2 regions of the Cupriavidus sp. 2TAF22 genome follow, and region 2 is predicted to be linked to the other one. Evidence: riboswitches for the same ligand, from Rfam matches in the RefSeq annotation. Region 2 holds a riboswitch; the other holds the start of a gene.

Region 1 (7,417 bases), on a different contig from region 2:
TCTCGACCCAGCGTGCCTTGCCCACACGGGCGAAGCGCGCGGCGATGTCCTGCGCGGTGGCGGCATCCACCTGCCCGATGGGCGCGCCGTCGCGCGCGGAGACCGTGTGCGGCGTGCCGCGCCAGTCGACCATGCGGTAGACCGGCTGGGTGCCCATCATCTCCAGGCGCAGGCTGCGCGGGAAGCGCTCCAGGCCGGCGCTGGCCATGGCGGCGGCCGGCGTGACCCGCACCGCGGGCAGGTCCAGCGGCGGCAGGCCGGCGAGGCGTTCTGCATCGGTCAGCGCGGGAAAGGCCACGTACATCATGACCAGGCCCGAGAGAAACCACATCGCGATCAGCAGGCAGCCGGCGATGCCGGCCCAGCGGTGGATCAGGTAGAGCCAGCGTCGCGTGAAGCGCCAGCCGCGCTCCCGCCAGGACCCCGGGCGGCGCATCGTGGCCATGCCTAGAAGTAGAAGTTGGCCGACAACTCTGCCGCGCGCGGCCGCCCCAGCAGCCACTGCCCGCCGCTGTTGCCGGAGGTCTCGGCGTAGTTGCGGTTGAACAGGTTGTACACGCGCAGCGCCAGCGCCGTCTTGCGCGACACGCGCCACTGCAGCGAGGCGTCCACCACGGTGTACGAGGGCATGGCCGTGGTGTTGGCGTTGTTGGTATAGCGCCGGCCCACATAGCGCAGGCCGCTGCCCACCTGCCACTGCGGCGCGAAGGCCCAGGTCAGCCACAGGTTGGCCGCCTGCTGCGGCACGCCAGTCGGCACATTGCCGTTGCGCGAGACCAGCGCGCCGTTCACGCTTTCGGCGAAATCGTCATAGCGCGCGCGCAGCACGGTGCCGTTGGCGTCCACGCGCAGGCCGCGCATGAGTTCGATGCTGAGGGAGGCTTCCAGCCCGCGCGAGGACTGCTCGCCTACCTGCACCGTCAGCGCCGGGTTGCTGGCGTCGCGCGTGAGCAGGTTCTTCTTCACGATCTGGTACGCGGCGAAGGTCCATTCGCCGCGCTGGTCCCAGAACGATTGCTTGATGCCGGCCTCGATCTGCCGGCCGGTGGCGAGCTTGAAGTCCTTCTGCGCGTCCGAGGTGGTGATCAGCGCGCCGAGCGGATCGGTGGCGGTGGCGTACTGCGCGTAGACCGACAGCTTCGGCGTGAGCTCGTAGACCGTGCCGGCGCGCCACGTCACGTTGTTGAAGTTGCGGGTCCAGTCGTCGCCAGTGAGCAGGTTGCCGCGCTCGAGCTGGGCATGGTCGAAGCGCACGCCGCCTATCACCGACCACTGCTGCGTGAGCTTGAGGCGGTCCTCGCCGAACAGGGCGGCTTGCGTGGTGTGGGTGCGGTAGCGCGGCGAAGTGACCACCCCCGGCGGGCTGAAGAACTGGCCCGGATCGAACTGATAGGCGTTGACGGTGGACGTGCCGCCGTAGGGCGAGTTGTTGCTGTGGGTGAAGTTGATGCGGTTGACGTCGAAGCCCACCGTGGCGGTGTTGGCCATGCCGAACAGCTGCCCGTCGATCTTCAGGTCGGCGCGGTCGCCTACCTGTTCCTGGTCGTGCAGGATTTCCAGGTAGTCGGTGCGGCGCACCTGGCCGGAGGCGGGGAGGAAGGTGTAGGACTCGGCATCGCGCCAGTGGCGCTGGCTGGTGAGGTAGTAGAACTGGTTGCGCACGGTCACGCGTTCGTTCGGRTGCCATTGCGCGGCCAGGCGCGTCCAGCGGTCGCGGTAGGTGATCTCGCTGTCGCCCACGTTGTAGTTCTTCGTGCGCAGCGACGTATCCAGGCTGCCGTTGACCAGCGGCGTACCGAAATAGCGCATCGGGTGCTGGTCGCCGTCGTCATAGGACAGCGTGACATTGAACTCCGGCGAGACGTCGAGCCGCACCGCGGCGGATACGGCCACGTTGCGCGATTCGCCGCGTTCCACCCAGCCGGCGGAGCGTCCGTAGTTGACATTGAAGCGGTAGGAGAGGTTGTCGTTGACCGCGCCGCCGGTGTCGAAGGCCGCGCGCGCCGTCCGCTGGGTGCCGCCGGTGAGCTGCAGCTCGTTGGTGATCGGCGCGCGCATCGGCTTCTTGGGAATCACGTTGACCACGCCGCCGATGGCGCCCTCGCCATACATGACCGACGCCGCGCCGCGCAGCACCTCGATGCGGTCAACCGACCAGGTATCGAAGGGGAAGGTCACCGTGCCGGCCGCCACGTAGAGGCGCGTGCCGTCGTAGAGTTGCATCACCGAGCCCTGGCCCGAGAAGCCGCGCGCGGTCAGCGCGGTGCCGCCGTTGCCGGGGGCGCCGTTGGCGATGATGCCGGTGGCGCGGGACACGGCGTCGCTCACGGTCAGGTCGCCGCGCTCGCGGATCACCTCGCCGGGCAGCACCTCCACGCTGGCCGGGGTCTCGAGCGGCGTCAGTCCCAGCCGGCTGGCGGTACTGGCAGGTTCCGACAGCGACAGGCCGGGCAGCGCCGCCGCGCTGCTGATCACCACCGGCGGCAGCACGGCGGCGTCTTTCGGTGCCGGCTGCGCATGCGCGCGGCCGGGTGCTTCGGTGTCTTCGGCGGCCCGGGCGGCCTCCGCGCCGGCGCCGGCAAAGGCCCCCAGCGACAGTGCCAGCGCACAACCGCGGGCCAGCTTGCGGCGGGTGGGGGAAAACCGGGGCCGGACAGGGCCGGGCGGGGCGGTGCGGGTGAAACGGGAGCGCGCGGGCATGGACTTTCCATCGTGAGCCGCAGGCGACCCCGCCCGCGGCAATGAACGAACAAGCCACGGACGCGCGCGCAATGGCGCCGGGACGCATGCCCGGCAGCCTCACGCCTTGCCGCCCGTCCGCAGCCTCGGTGATCGTTCGCAAGGCCGGTATCCGGGCTCGCAGGGGGACGCACTGCCGCTTGGGCGCGTCCAGGGTGCCGCCTTCCCACGCGTTCCGACGCGCAGTGGCTGCCGCGGCCTGTGGGCCCGGCGTGACACCTTTCTACCTGCTGACCGTTGCGGGGGCAGCACAGGATTTGCCGCGCACATGGCGGCGCACCTGTTTCCCGTTTAACCCTCGCCGCGTGTCGCGCGGCGGGGGCACCTTCGAACCTGTTGCAATCCAATTGCAGGAGCAATGTGGAAAGCGACCGCGATTGTAACGGGATTTCTACTGTGCTTGCCTGGTGGCCTGGCCCTTCGTTGTGATCACGCACACCGGGGCGGTGGTGCACCGGGATGGCGATCTGCGGCGCGATTTTGGTGCTTTATGCGCCATTCCGTCCGCATCCTGGTGGCTTCTTGCGGAGATGCCGCACGCAGCGCTAAAGAAGACAAGGTGCGCTCCGATATCCGTGCATGCCGCGTGCCTTTTGCATCGCCGGCGCATGCCTGGATATAAAGCGAACCCTTCCATGAATCACCTGACCCTGCGAAAAAAGCTGTGGATCCCCCTCGTGCTGGCCTGGCTCGGCCTGCTGCTGCTGACCGTGACGCACGCCTTCCAGACCCGGCAACTGCAGATGGCGGACCGTCGCGGCGAACTGGCCAACGTGGTCGACATGTCGCTGTCGCTGGTGCGTGACTACGCCGAGCAGGCGCGCCTGGGCAAGATGACCGAAGACGAAGCCCGTGCGCAGGCCATCGCCCGCATCGCCGCGCAGCGCTACGGCAAGGATGGCTATATCACCATCGTCGGCGCGGATTCGGTGCTGGTGATGCATCCGATCAACGCCAAGCTCAACGGCAAGAACATGATCGACTTCAAGGATGCCAAGGGCAATGCCTTGTACGTCGAGATTGCCGCGCGTGGCGCGTCGCCCGAGGGCGCGGGACACCTGGACTACTGGTGGCCCAAGCCCGGCAGCGACCAGGCCAGCCCCAAGATCGGCTACGTGGCCCGCTACAAGCCGTGGGGCTGGGATCTCGTCGCCGGCACCTATATGGATGATGTGCAGGCACAGTTCCGCGCTTCCCTGTATCAGTCGCTTGGCCTGCTGGTGCTGCTCGGCATCGTGATCTCGGTGGTGGCCACGCTGCTGATCCGCAGCATCCAGCGCTCGGTCGGTGGCGAGCCCGCTGCGGCGGCGGCGCTGGCGCTGCGCATGGCCGGCGGCGACCTCACGGTGCGTGCCGACACCGCCCCGGATGACAATGCCAGCCTGATGTACGCCATCGGCCATATGCGCGACCAGCTTGCCGGCACGGTGGCGGGCATCCAGCAGTCGGCCGATTCCATCAGCGCCGCCGCGCAGCAGATCGCCGCCGGCAACACCGACCTGTCGAGCCGCACCGAGCAGCAGGCGGCCTCGCTGGAGCAGACCGCCGCCAGCATGGAGCAGATCACCGCCACCGTGCGCCAGAACGCCGACAACGCCGCCGAGGCCAGCCAGTACGTGGCCGATGCCGCGCAGATCGCGCAGCAGGGCGGCAGCGTGGTGAGCGAGGTCGTGGCCAAGATGCGCGGCATCACTGCCAGCTCGCGCAAGATCAACGACATCATCGGCGTGATCGACGGCATCGCCTTCCAGACCAATATCCTCGCGCTCAATGCAGCGGTGGAAGCCGCGCGTGCCGGCGAGCAGGGCCGCGGCTTCGCCGTGGTGGCCGGCGAGGTGCGCAACCTCGCGCAGCGCAGCGCGGGTGCCGCCAAGGAAATCAAGACCTTGATCGTGGAATCGGTGGGGCAGGTCGACAGCGGCTCCGCCCTGGTCGAGCAGGCCGGCCAGACCATGGCCGAGATCGTCAACGCGGTGGGCCGCGTGACCGCCATCATGGACGGCATCGCCTCGGCCACGGCCGAACAGCGCACCGGCATCGAGGAGGTCAACCGCGCGGTCTCGCAGATGGACCAGATGACGCAGCAGAACGCAGCGCTGGTGGAGCAGGCCAGCGCGGCCGCGGCCTCGCTCGAAGACCAGGCCGGCGCGCTGCACCATGCGGTGTCCGCCTTCCGCCTCGTGCCGGCATGAGTGCGCGGGCCGGGCGCGCGCCGTTTGCGCGCCCGGCCCTATCCCTATAGCAGCGACTTGCCCTGCGCCAGGATCTTGTCGCAGACCTGCTTGGTGACCTGATCCTTGAGGCCGCCGCCGCTGAGGTCGAACTTGTTGCCGTCGCTGCTGCTGAGTATTCCCTTGGCGCCGTCCGTGTAGCCGGGGTCCGATGTCGCCGAGCCGCCGAGCTTGCCCATCAGCTGGTCCTTGACGGACGAAGCGCCGCCGCCGCCGAGGTAGTTGTTCTTGACGCAATACTCCAGCACACCGGCCACATTGCCGATGCTGCCGGAACTCAGCGATTGCAGCGAAGGCATGCCGCCGCCCAGGCTGCCGGCGAGGCCGCCCAGGCCGCCGGTGCTGCTTCCTCCGCCCTGCGTGGCTCCCTTGAGCATGTCGCCGATCTGCGCGTGGATCGCGGCCGCCGGCAGCAGGCCGGCGAGCAGGATCGACACGGCAGTGATGCGGTAGATGCTGGATTTCATGCGGTCTTCCTCCGGGGTGGGATCATGGCAGCTTCCAATATAGTGCGTGGCGGGCAGGCCATCGCCACGGGTGCACGGGCGCGACCCAGCCCGCGGCGCTCCGGCGCTGGCGCGCCCGGTAGCCGGATGCCCCTTGCGACCCACCGCAGGGACAATGCATCACTCGCGGGTGCGGCGCGGCCCATGCCGGCGCGGAAGCCGGCCCCGCATTTCCCCTGGATCGGCGGATCGGCAATGGCGGCGCGGCGGTATACGTGGCTGCCGGGCGGGAACTGCGGGGCCGCGATTGCTGGGTCGCGGTGCGCGCGCTCGCCCCGCTCATCTCCAGCCCGTTCTTCCTGGGGGCGTCGGCCAATGGCGTGGAGACCTCGGCCCCGCTCCACTGCGCCGGAGGCGGCACGGTCGCCCGCGCGACAGCGGCGCAAGACGCCACGGGCCGGGTCGCGCATCAAGCGGATGCCATGCGCCAGGCAGACGGCGTCACGGCCTCCTCCTGGCGCCATGCAGCCCGCAATGCGTGCGGGCTGGCAAAGCCGCAGTGCGCGGCCACCTGTTCCATGGGCCAGTCGCTTTCGCGCAGCAGCCGCCGCGCCAGCGCAACGCGCAATTGCTGCTGGTACTGCTTTAGCGTCACGCCGCATTGCTGGTGGAACAGCCGGGCCAGTTGCCGGTAGCTCAGCGCGAAGCGGGCGGCCAGCGCCGCATAGGGCAGCGCGTAGTCCGGCCGGGCCGTCAGGAAATCTTGCACGGCGTGGATGACCGCGTGATCGTGGTCGCGGTAGCGTAGTTGCGCGTCGAGCGCGGGATCCTGGCTCAGGCGGCGGAACGGCACCACGTTGTCGCGCGCCACGCGGATCGCCGCCGGCGCGCCGAAATCGCGCGCGATCAGGTGCAACGCCAGGTCGATGCCGGCCGTGACGCCGGCCGAGGTGACCAGCCCGCCGTCGTCGACCAGCAGCCGGTTAGCCAGCACGCGCGCGCGCGGATGGCGTTGCTGCAGCCGCTGGAGGTAGTCGTGGTGGGTGGTGCAGTCGCGCCCGTCGAGCAGCCCCGCGGCGCCCAGCAGCCAGGCGCCGGTGCAGACGCTGGCCAGCAGGATGTCGCCAAGGCGCGGGCGCGCAATGCGCTGCAGCCATTGCACGATCTGCCTGTTGCCCGGTGACAGCGGGGCGTCTGGCGCGAGCTTGCATCCCGCCACGATGACGGCATCGCCGTGCGCCAGCGTGGCCGGCAGGGGCTTGAGCGCGCTCAGCCTCAGGCCCTGGAAGCTCTCCAGCTCGCGTTCCGGTCCCACGCAGATGCACTCGACCGAGCCCAGCCCCAGCTCGCCCAGCGAGCCGAACAACTGCAGCGGCCCGGCCAGGTCGAGCACGTGCACTTTTGGCGGGAGGACGAAGTAGATCCGTTTCATTCGATGGCGGGGCGGGGCCGTTCAATGGATGGCATGTTTTTTACGCCGGGAGGCAGAGTATCTGCTTTGCGCCAGGCTGCTTTGTTTTTACCATGGCACATAACTTACCTGGCCATACTGGCCACCTCATCACGGGAGACATGATGCTACAGCTCAGACCGACTTGCGAACACTGCGACAAGGCGCTGCCGCCGGCTTCGGGCGAAGCGCGCATCTGCAGCTATGAATGCACGTTTTGCGCCGCGTGCGTGGACGATATCCTGCAGAACGTCTGTCCCAATTGCGGCGGCGGCTTCACGCCCAGGCCGGTGCGGCCCGCGCGCAACTGGAAGAACAACAATTGCCTCGGCAAGGACCCGGCCAGCACGCAGAAGAAGCACAAGCCGGTCGATCCGCAGGCACATGCGCTTTTTGCCGCGCCCATTGCCGGCATTGCGCCGGAACAGCGCTGAGCGGCCGGGAAAAAGCTATTCGTCCCGATGGTGCAGCAACGTCATCAGCACCGAAGCATCCTCGATGCCGCGCAGCGCGTGCGGTGCGCCGGGCGCCAGGTACATCAGGTCGCCGGC
Region 2 (7,417 bases):
CCGCATCTCAGGCCGCCGCCATCAGCGCTGGCGCCATCCCAGCGTGATAAAGCCGGCGCGCCCCTGCGTGTTGTACGGGTAGGCGAGCTGGTAGTTCTTGTCGAACAGGTTTTCCACACGGGCGGCGACGAACCATTGCTTGTCGATGTTGTAGCGGGCATTGAGGTTGACGATACCGTATCCGCCCAGGGTGCGCGAGCCGCTGTCCATGCGCGCCGACGAAATGATCCACTCCCCGCCGAAGCGGAAGTCACCGAACTGGCGGCCCACGTCGAACGCGGCATGGCGGCGCGCGCGGCGCAGCAGCTGCGTATTGCTTTGCTCGTCCACCGGGTTCTGGAACGTCACGCTGGCGCCGACATCGGTGCCCATCAGCCTGGCGCGCCACGAGGCTTCGATGCCCTGCACCTTGGCCTTGTTGATATTCTGCGCCAGGAACAGGCCGTTGGGCTGCAGCGCCGAAGTGATCAGGTTGTCGTAGCGGGTCTGGAACGCGGTCACGCGCAGCAGGCCGGCGCTGTCGGTACTGTACTGCGCGCCCAGCTCGACCGACTTGGCACGCTCGGGGTTGATGCCGGGCTGGCCAAAGTTGGGAAAATAGAGCTCGTTGAAGGTGGGCGCGCGGAATGCGTTGCTGGCATTGGCAATCAGCTTGAACGCATCGGTCAGGTTATAGCCGTAGCCCGCGAAGTAGCTGGCCTGGCTGCCGAAGTCCGAGTAGTGATCGTTGCGCACATTGAGCTGCAGCTGGTGCTTGCCCAGGCGGCCATCGTAGCCGCCAAACACCGAGGCGATATTGCGCACGGGCGCGGTGTAGGCGCTGGAATCCAGTTCCTGCTGCGCGTACTCGGCGCCGAACAGCAGCGTATGCGTGGGCGCCAGTGCGTACTCGTTCTGCCAGGTGTACTGGCGGTTGCGCGTATTGAAGCGGCTGTCGAACAGGCCGTTCTTGGTGGTGTTGCTGCGGTCCTCGCTCTGCGCCACCTTGAAATGCGTACTCCAGTCCCGGCCCAGCTTGCCGTTAACGAAACCCGATACCGTGTACAGCTCGCTGTTCATCCACCAGACGTCGGTGGGCTTTCCCGTGGTGCTGTCGTAGGACAGCTTGCTCTTTGAATAGTAGGCCGTCACTCCCGCATCCCAGTCGCTGGTGAAGCGGTGCTTGACCTGGCCCGATACGCTCTTGTTGTCGTACGGGTTGTCGTTGGGATTGGCCTTGGGCTGCTGCTGGGTGTTGACCGACGAGAAGCCGTCGGTCTTGATGGCCGAGCCGGTGATATTGAACGAGGTATCGCCGATCTGGCCGCCGTAGCCCGCCGTGCCCTGCCGCGTATTGTTGCTGCCATACTCGATCTGCGCATTGGCCGCCGGGGGCTGCCCGGCGCCGCTCTTGGTAAAGATCTGCACCACGCCGCCAATGGCGTCCGAGCCGTAGAGCGCCGACACATTGCCCCGCACCACTTCGATATGGTCGATCTGGTCGGGCAGAATATTGGCCAGCTGGGCCGTGCCGCTGCTGACCGAGGAAACGCGCACGCCGTCGATCAGGATCAGCGTCTGGTTGGAGTTGGCGCCGCGCATGAACAGGCTGGTGTTGGCGCCAAGGCCGCCGTTGGTGGCGAACTCCACGCCGGCCTGCGAGCGCAGCAGCGTGCGCAGGTCCAGCGCCTGCGAATTGACGATGTCCTGCTGCGTCACCACGGTGGTGTGCGGCAGCGCCTCGGTCAGCGACTGGGCCGTGCGGGTGGCGGTGACCACTACCGGCGTCAGCTGCGCGGCGGCAGGCTGCGCCGCGGGTTCCGGCACGGGCTCCGGGGCGGACTGGGCATGGACAAGGCCGGGCGCGCCGGCGGCGAGCAAGGCAAGCAGCGCGACGGGCAAAGGCCGTAGGACAAGTGCGTGGGTGGACTGGCGGGACGCCGGCAATGCCGGGCGGCTCGACCTGGAAGACGATGAGCGCATGATGCGAAGAGGGAGAGAGCAGCCTGGTCCGTTCCCCCGCGGACCGTCTGGCGATGAAGCGCGCCACTGCTCCTGCGGAAAGTGGCGCACTCTCGTTCAGGCCGGTATCCGGGCTGGCGACACTGGTCCGACCGCCTTCCCGGACCTTGCGGTTCAGTGGCAGATGGGCCGGCCCTGCGATTCTTGCGATCGCGGTCGCTTACCGTTGCGGGGGCAGCACAGGTTGGCACGCCTGCGCCCTGGCGGCGCAGGCTGGCTCCCTGTTTCCCGTTGAACTGCAACCCTGTAGTGAACAGAACTGCGAGCACCTGGAACGTGCGCGAGTGTAGGCAGTTTCAAGGCGAGCGTCAATGACGCCCGCCGGCATCCCCCAAGCCAGGCGCAAACGCGCGGAAGCGGGCAGAAAATGGCCGCCACGGCGCCCGTTGGGCGACGTTGCGTGCAACTTCGGCGCGCTGGCCCGGTCACACCGGGCTGCTTTCGCCATCCGCCCGATAGCGCTTGGGCTAGAATCCCAAAACCCGAGACCCTAGATATGACAGGCTCCATGCTCAACGAACTCGAACAACTCGCCGCCAAGATCGGACGCGTGCTGCACCACGCCGACACCCTTGCCGCCGAGAACCAGCGCCTGCGCGAGGAGATCGAACGCCTGCAGGCCGAAGCCAGCCAGCTGCGCGGCGATCGCGAGGCCATGGCAGCCGACCGCGAGCTGCTCAATATCAAGATCGAGGAAGCGCAGCTGCGCATCCAGTCGATCCTCGACAAACTCCCCACCGCCAGCGACGCCCGCCAGCTCGACCTGCTGGGCGACGGCGACTCGGCCGGCCACGCGGCCAGCGCCCATACCGCTGACAGCGCCCACACCAAGGCACCCGGAGAAAACGCATGAGCAACAAGCAAGTCGAAGTCAACATCGCCGGCCAGTCCTACCGCTTCGCCATCGCGCCCGACAACGAGGCCGCGCTGCTCGAGGCCGTCGCCCTGGTAGACGACCAGATGACCCGCCTCAAGGGCGGCGTTTCCGCCAAGGGCGTGGAACGTGTCGCCGTGATGGCCGCGATCAGCATCGCCTCGGACCTGCTATCGCTCAAGCGCAAGCAGCAGGAAGACGGCACCATCCCGGTGGACGCCGTGCGCGCGCGTATCCGCGAGCTCAACGAACGCGCCGACGAGGCCCTGCGCCAGTACGCCCACGTGGGCACCAACGCGCCGGTCTCGCGTGGCTGAACGCGGGTTCGGGTGCGCGCCCGCATGGCGCGGTGCCCCGCACGGCACAGGTATTGCGGCAGGAACGCCACGATGTGCCCGAGGTGCCGCGCGCGCCGGCAAAATGTAACGACGCGCCAAGACGGGCTTGGTATGAAAAGCCCAGAGGTGTATAGTGGAGCCAAGTCGCGCAAAGCCACATAGTCGCGACACCTTAGGTCGGGTTATCGCGCCTGACCGCCGTTTTCATCCCATCCAAGTTAGAAACGGCAAACGTCTGACAGCCTGCGGAAGTATCTGGTCCGGCAGCAAAAAAAGTCAGACGTTTGACAGTTTCCCTGCCTGGTTCGTCAGGATCATATTCCTTGAACCGATAAGCATTTGTTGGTGCGGGACAATGCCGTGTGGGCGAGCGCGTCGCTTGGTTCATAGTCTTCGGACTCCCTGATTCAGTGATGTACCCAAAATACGGCTTCCGCAGCCACTCTGAACCTCACTTGGGTTCAGGATGCCGATCCAGCGGCCGAGGCGGGGACCCCTACAAAGGGCGGTGGTTTCAGACCACCGCCCTTTTCTTTTTGCGTTTCCTTTTTGCGCTCTCCTTGCGCGCGGGCTCGCGATGCCGCCACGCGGCGGCATGCATTTGCGCAGGGAGCTCCGGCGCGCGCGAGAACTGCCGGCGTGCCTGGTTTTCCGCATGATTTTCCGCATCGTTTCCCGCATGGTTTTCTTTTGGCCGGGCTTGCTGCACCATAGCGCTGTCGCCAACGCCACTCCGCCGTGAGCCACAAGCCAATGAGCCGATCCTCGCAAGCCACTGCCGCCGACCGGGCCCGCCAGTACTGGCTGATGAAATCGGAACCGGACGAGGCCAGCATCGATACCCTTGCCGAACGCGGCGCCTTGCCCTGGACCGGTGTGCGCAACTACCAGGCGCGCAATTTCATGCGCGACGCCATGCGCATCGGCGACGGCGTGCTGTTCTATCACTCCTCCTGCCCGCAGCCCGGCATCGCCGGCCTGGCCGAGGTCAGCTCGCAGCCCTACCCCGACCCCACCCAGTTCGACCCCAAGAGCGATTACTACGATGCCGCCGCCAAAGCCGACGCGCCGCGCTGGATGCTGGTGGATGTGCGCTACGTCTCCAAGAGCGCGCTGATCTCGCTGGCCGACCTGCGCGCGCACGAGGAACTCGCGGACATGGCCGTGCTACGCCGCGGCAACCGCCTGTCCATCACGCCGGTGACGCCTGCCGAATGGCGCTTCATCACCACGCGGCTGATGGGTTGAGCCGCGCACAGCTACACGCACCCCCAGCCCCCGGCATCACCCGGGCCACTCAGGTCACTCAGGTCACACCCGCCACACCGGCCGCGCCCCGGCGCTTCGACGCCAGCAACACCAAAAACATCAATAACACCAACAAGGTCGAATCCGCTTCATGAGCTTCTCCCTGATTCCCGGGCTGCTGCTGCTCGGTGCCTTTACTGGCTTCTGCGCCGGCCTGCTCGGCGTCGGTGGCGGCATGCTGATGGTGCCTTTCCTCACGCTGCTGTTCACGTACATGGCCTTCCCGCACGAGGCCATCGTCCATATGGCGATCGCCACCTCGATGGCGACCATCCTGTTTACCTCGCTGTCCTCCGTGCGCGCCCACCACAAGCGCGGCATGGTGCGCTGGGGGCTGGTGCTCGCGCTGGCGCCAGGCATCCTGGTCGGCGGCATGATCGGCGGCGGCAAGGTCTTTGCCGCGCTCAAGACGAGCTGGCTGTCGCTGCTGTTCGCGCTGTTCGTCGGCTTTTCGGCGTGGCAGATGCTGCGCAACCGCAAGCCGGCGCCACACCGCCAGCTGCCCGGCACGCCGGGCATGCTCGGCGCTGGCGGCGTGATCGGCTTTCTCTCCAGCCTCGTGGGTGCCGGCGGCGGCTTTGTCTCGGTGCCGTTCATGACCTGGTGCAACGTTCCCATCCACAATGCGGTGGCCACGTCGGCCGCGCTCGGCTTCCCGATCGCGGTGGCAAGCGTGATCGGCTATGTGTGGAGCGGCCTGGGCCAGGCCGGGCTGCCGCCGGGCTCGCTCGGCTATATCTACCTGCCCGCGCTGGCGGTGATCGCAGTGGCCAGCGTGCTGACCGCGCCGCTGGGCGCGCGCACCGCGCACAGCCTGGACGGCGCAGCTCAAGAAGGTCTTCGCCGGCCTGCTGTTCTGCCTCTCGGCCTATATGTTCTGGAAGGCCTGGCACGCGTTCTAGCACGGCGCAGCGGCCCGGCGGATACATGCAGATACAACGTTGGCCCCGCGTAGCGGAACGATCACCTGCGCCACGCGTCTGATACGCATCGTCTGAACGGGAGAAACTACATGAAACAACTGCTTGCCGCCACGCTGCTCGGTACCGCCGCCATGGTCGCATCCGCCCAGGGCGGTGTCCCGACCCACGATCCGGCGCCGGCCGGCGTGCTGGCGCTGGCCGCCCAGGCCGCCACCGACGTGCCCACCGACGTGGTCCACCTGACCCTTGCCGCCGAGCAGGAAGGCGCCGAGCCGGGTGCGATCTCCTCGGCACTGTCGGCCAAGGCAAAGCAGGTGATCGAGCAGGCCAGGCGCACTTCCGGCGTCCAGGCCGAATCGGGCGGCTTCTCCATCAACCCGTCGACCGACCGCAACGGCCGTATCAGCACCTGGCGCGGGCGCGCCGAGGTGATCCTGCAATCGCGCGATTTCACCGCCGTGTCCAAGCTCGCCGGCCAGCTTTCCAGCCAGATGCAGGTGCAGAGCATCGCCTTCTCGCTCTCGCGCGAAGCACGCCAGGCAGCCGAGGCCAAGCTGACCGAGCAGGCCGTGGCCTCGTTCCGCGGCAAGGCCGACGCCACCACCAAGCTGTTCGGCTACAGCAGCTATTCGATCCGCGAAGTGCAGGTCGGCGATGTCGGCGCGGTGCAGCCGGTGCCACGCATGTATGCGGCCAAGGCCATGATGGCGGACTCGGCGCCGGTGCCGGTCGAAGGCGGCAAGGCGCAGGTCACGGTGACGGTAAACGGCTCGGTGCAGATGCTGAAGTAAGCCGTTCCACGATACGCGCGTAGTCTTCGGGCGTATCCATATCGGTAGTGAAGCGGTCGTGGCCGGCCTCGTGGACGAAGACTTCGTCCGGGTGGTCGGCGATCAGCTTGCGGCAACCCGGGTTCACGTGCCCCGCCACCACCTCGGCCGCATAGCTCGCAGAGAACGCCACCGGGTTGCCGCGCTGCCCCGCGTGCACCGGCACCACGATCGAGCCGCGCGGCATCGTCGCGAAGGCGCGTACCAGCTCCAGGTAATCGGCCGGCTCCAGCAATACCTGGTCGGCCAGGCACACCAGCACCACGCTGCATGGCATGCGCAGCGCGGCCACGCCGGCGGCCACCGATGTCATCTGTCCTTCTTCGTAGCGCGGATTCGGCTGGAAATCGACCGGCAGGCCAGCGAGCGCGCCGATGACCTCGCGGCCCTTGCATCCCGTCACCACCACGACCTCCAGCGGCCGCGCGGCCAGCACCGCGCGCACGGTGCGCCTGACTGCCGGCTCGCCGTCCAGCGGCAGCAGCAGCTTGTGTTGCCCACCCATGCGCGACGACGTGCCCGCGGCCAGTACCACCGCAGAGAAGGCGGGCAGCGCCACATCCGCATGCGCGCTCACGTCGTCTCCCGCACGCCCCGCGCCGCCGGCAGGTATTTCTCCGGTTCGCGCTCGAACTCCACCTTGCAGCCGTCGCAGCAGAAATACACGCGCTGCCCGCCATACTCGACCACATGCCGGGCCGATGCGATATCGACCGTCATGCCGCACACCGGGTTGATGTAGCGGGCCAGTGGCGGTACCGCCGACGCGCCCGGCCCGACCGGCGCCATCGATTCGCACGGCAACATCACCGGCGGCGCGTCCACGCTCGCCGCCGCGGCCCCGGCGCACTGTTCCTGTTCCAGCTGCCGGCGCAATGCCACCAGCCCCGCGACCGCGCCAAGCGCGATCTCCTGCGGCGTGCGTGCATGGATATGCGGGCCGGCCGGCGCATGCAGCGCGTCCAGCCGCTGCGGCGCGATGCCGCGCCGGCGCATGGCTTCGCGCAGGGTCTGCGCCTTGCGCTGGCTTGCCACCAGCAAGATGGCCGCGGCCGGGCTGCGCAGGGCCGCTTCCAGCGCGTCTTCGTCCGCATCGCCCTGGGTGGCCACCAGCACCAGCCGCGGCGCGAGCAAGGCGAAGGC

What was found. A riboswitch is a leader RNA that binds a small molecule or an ion and turns the genes downstream of it on or off. The one in region 2 is predicted to bind cobalamin.
Region 1: it holds a riboswitch for cobalamin, as region 2 does, so the genes downstream of both, AB4Z48_RS14560 (TonB-dependent receptor) here and AB4Z48_RS36685 (TonB-dependent receptor plug domain-containing protein) in region 2, are expected to answer to the same signal.

The regions. Positions count from the first base shown of each region.
Region 1 covers NZ_JBFRFX010000010.1:174,449-181,865, reverse strand. The annotation lists gene AB4Z48_RS14565 (PepSY domain-containing protein) at 1-436, opposite strand, end outside; gene AB4Z48_RS14560 (TonB-dependent receptor) at 448-2,700, opposite strand; cobalamin riboswitch at 2,826-3,083, opposite strand; gene AB4Z48_RS14555 (methyl-accepting chemotaxis protein) at 3,375-4,931, shown strand; gene AB4Z48_RS14550 (DUF2501 domain-containing protein) at 4,976-5,437, opposite strand; gene AB4Z48_RS14545 (GlxA family transcriptional regulator) at 5,886-6,848, opposite strand; gene AB4Z48_RS14540 (DUF1272 domain-containing protein) at 6,992-7,300, shown strand; gene AB4Z48_RS14535 (cupin domain-containing protein) at 7,316-7,417, opposite strand, start outside.
Region 2 covers NZ_JBFRFX010000058.1:18,357-25,773, forward strand. The annotation lists gene AB4Z48_RS36680 (FecCD family ABC transporter permease) at 1-6, opposite strand, end outside; gene AB4Z48_RS36685 (TonB-dependent receptor plug domain-containing protein) at 22-1,962, opposite strand; cobalamin riboswitch at 2,045-2,290, opposite strand; gene AB4Z48_RS36690 (hypothetical protein) at 2,510-2,854, shown strand; gene AB4Z48_RS36695 (cell division protein ZapA) at 2,851-3,192, shown strand; RNA gene ssrS (6S RNA) at 3,504-3,710, shown strand; gene AB4Z48_RS36705 (hypothetical protein) at 3,728-3,925, opposite strand; gene AB4Z48_RS36710 (EVE domain-containing protein) at 3,967-4,461, shown strand; partial or broken gene AB4Z48_RS36715 (sulfite exporter TauE/SafE family protein) at 4,613-5,423, shown strand; gene AB4Z48_RS36720 (SIMPL domain-containing protein) at 5,534-6,235, shown strand; gene AB4Z48_RS36725 (nucleotidyltransferase family protein) at 6,195-6,851, opposite strand; gene AB4Z48_RS36730 (XdhC family protein) at 6,848-7,417, opposite strand, start outside.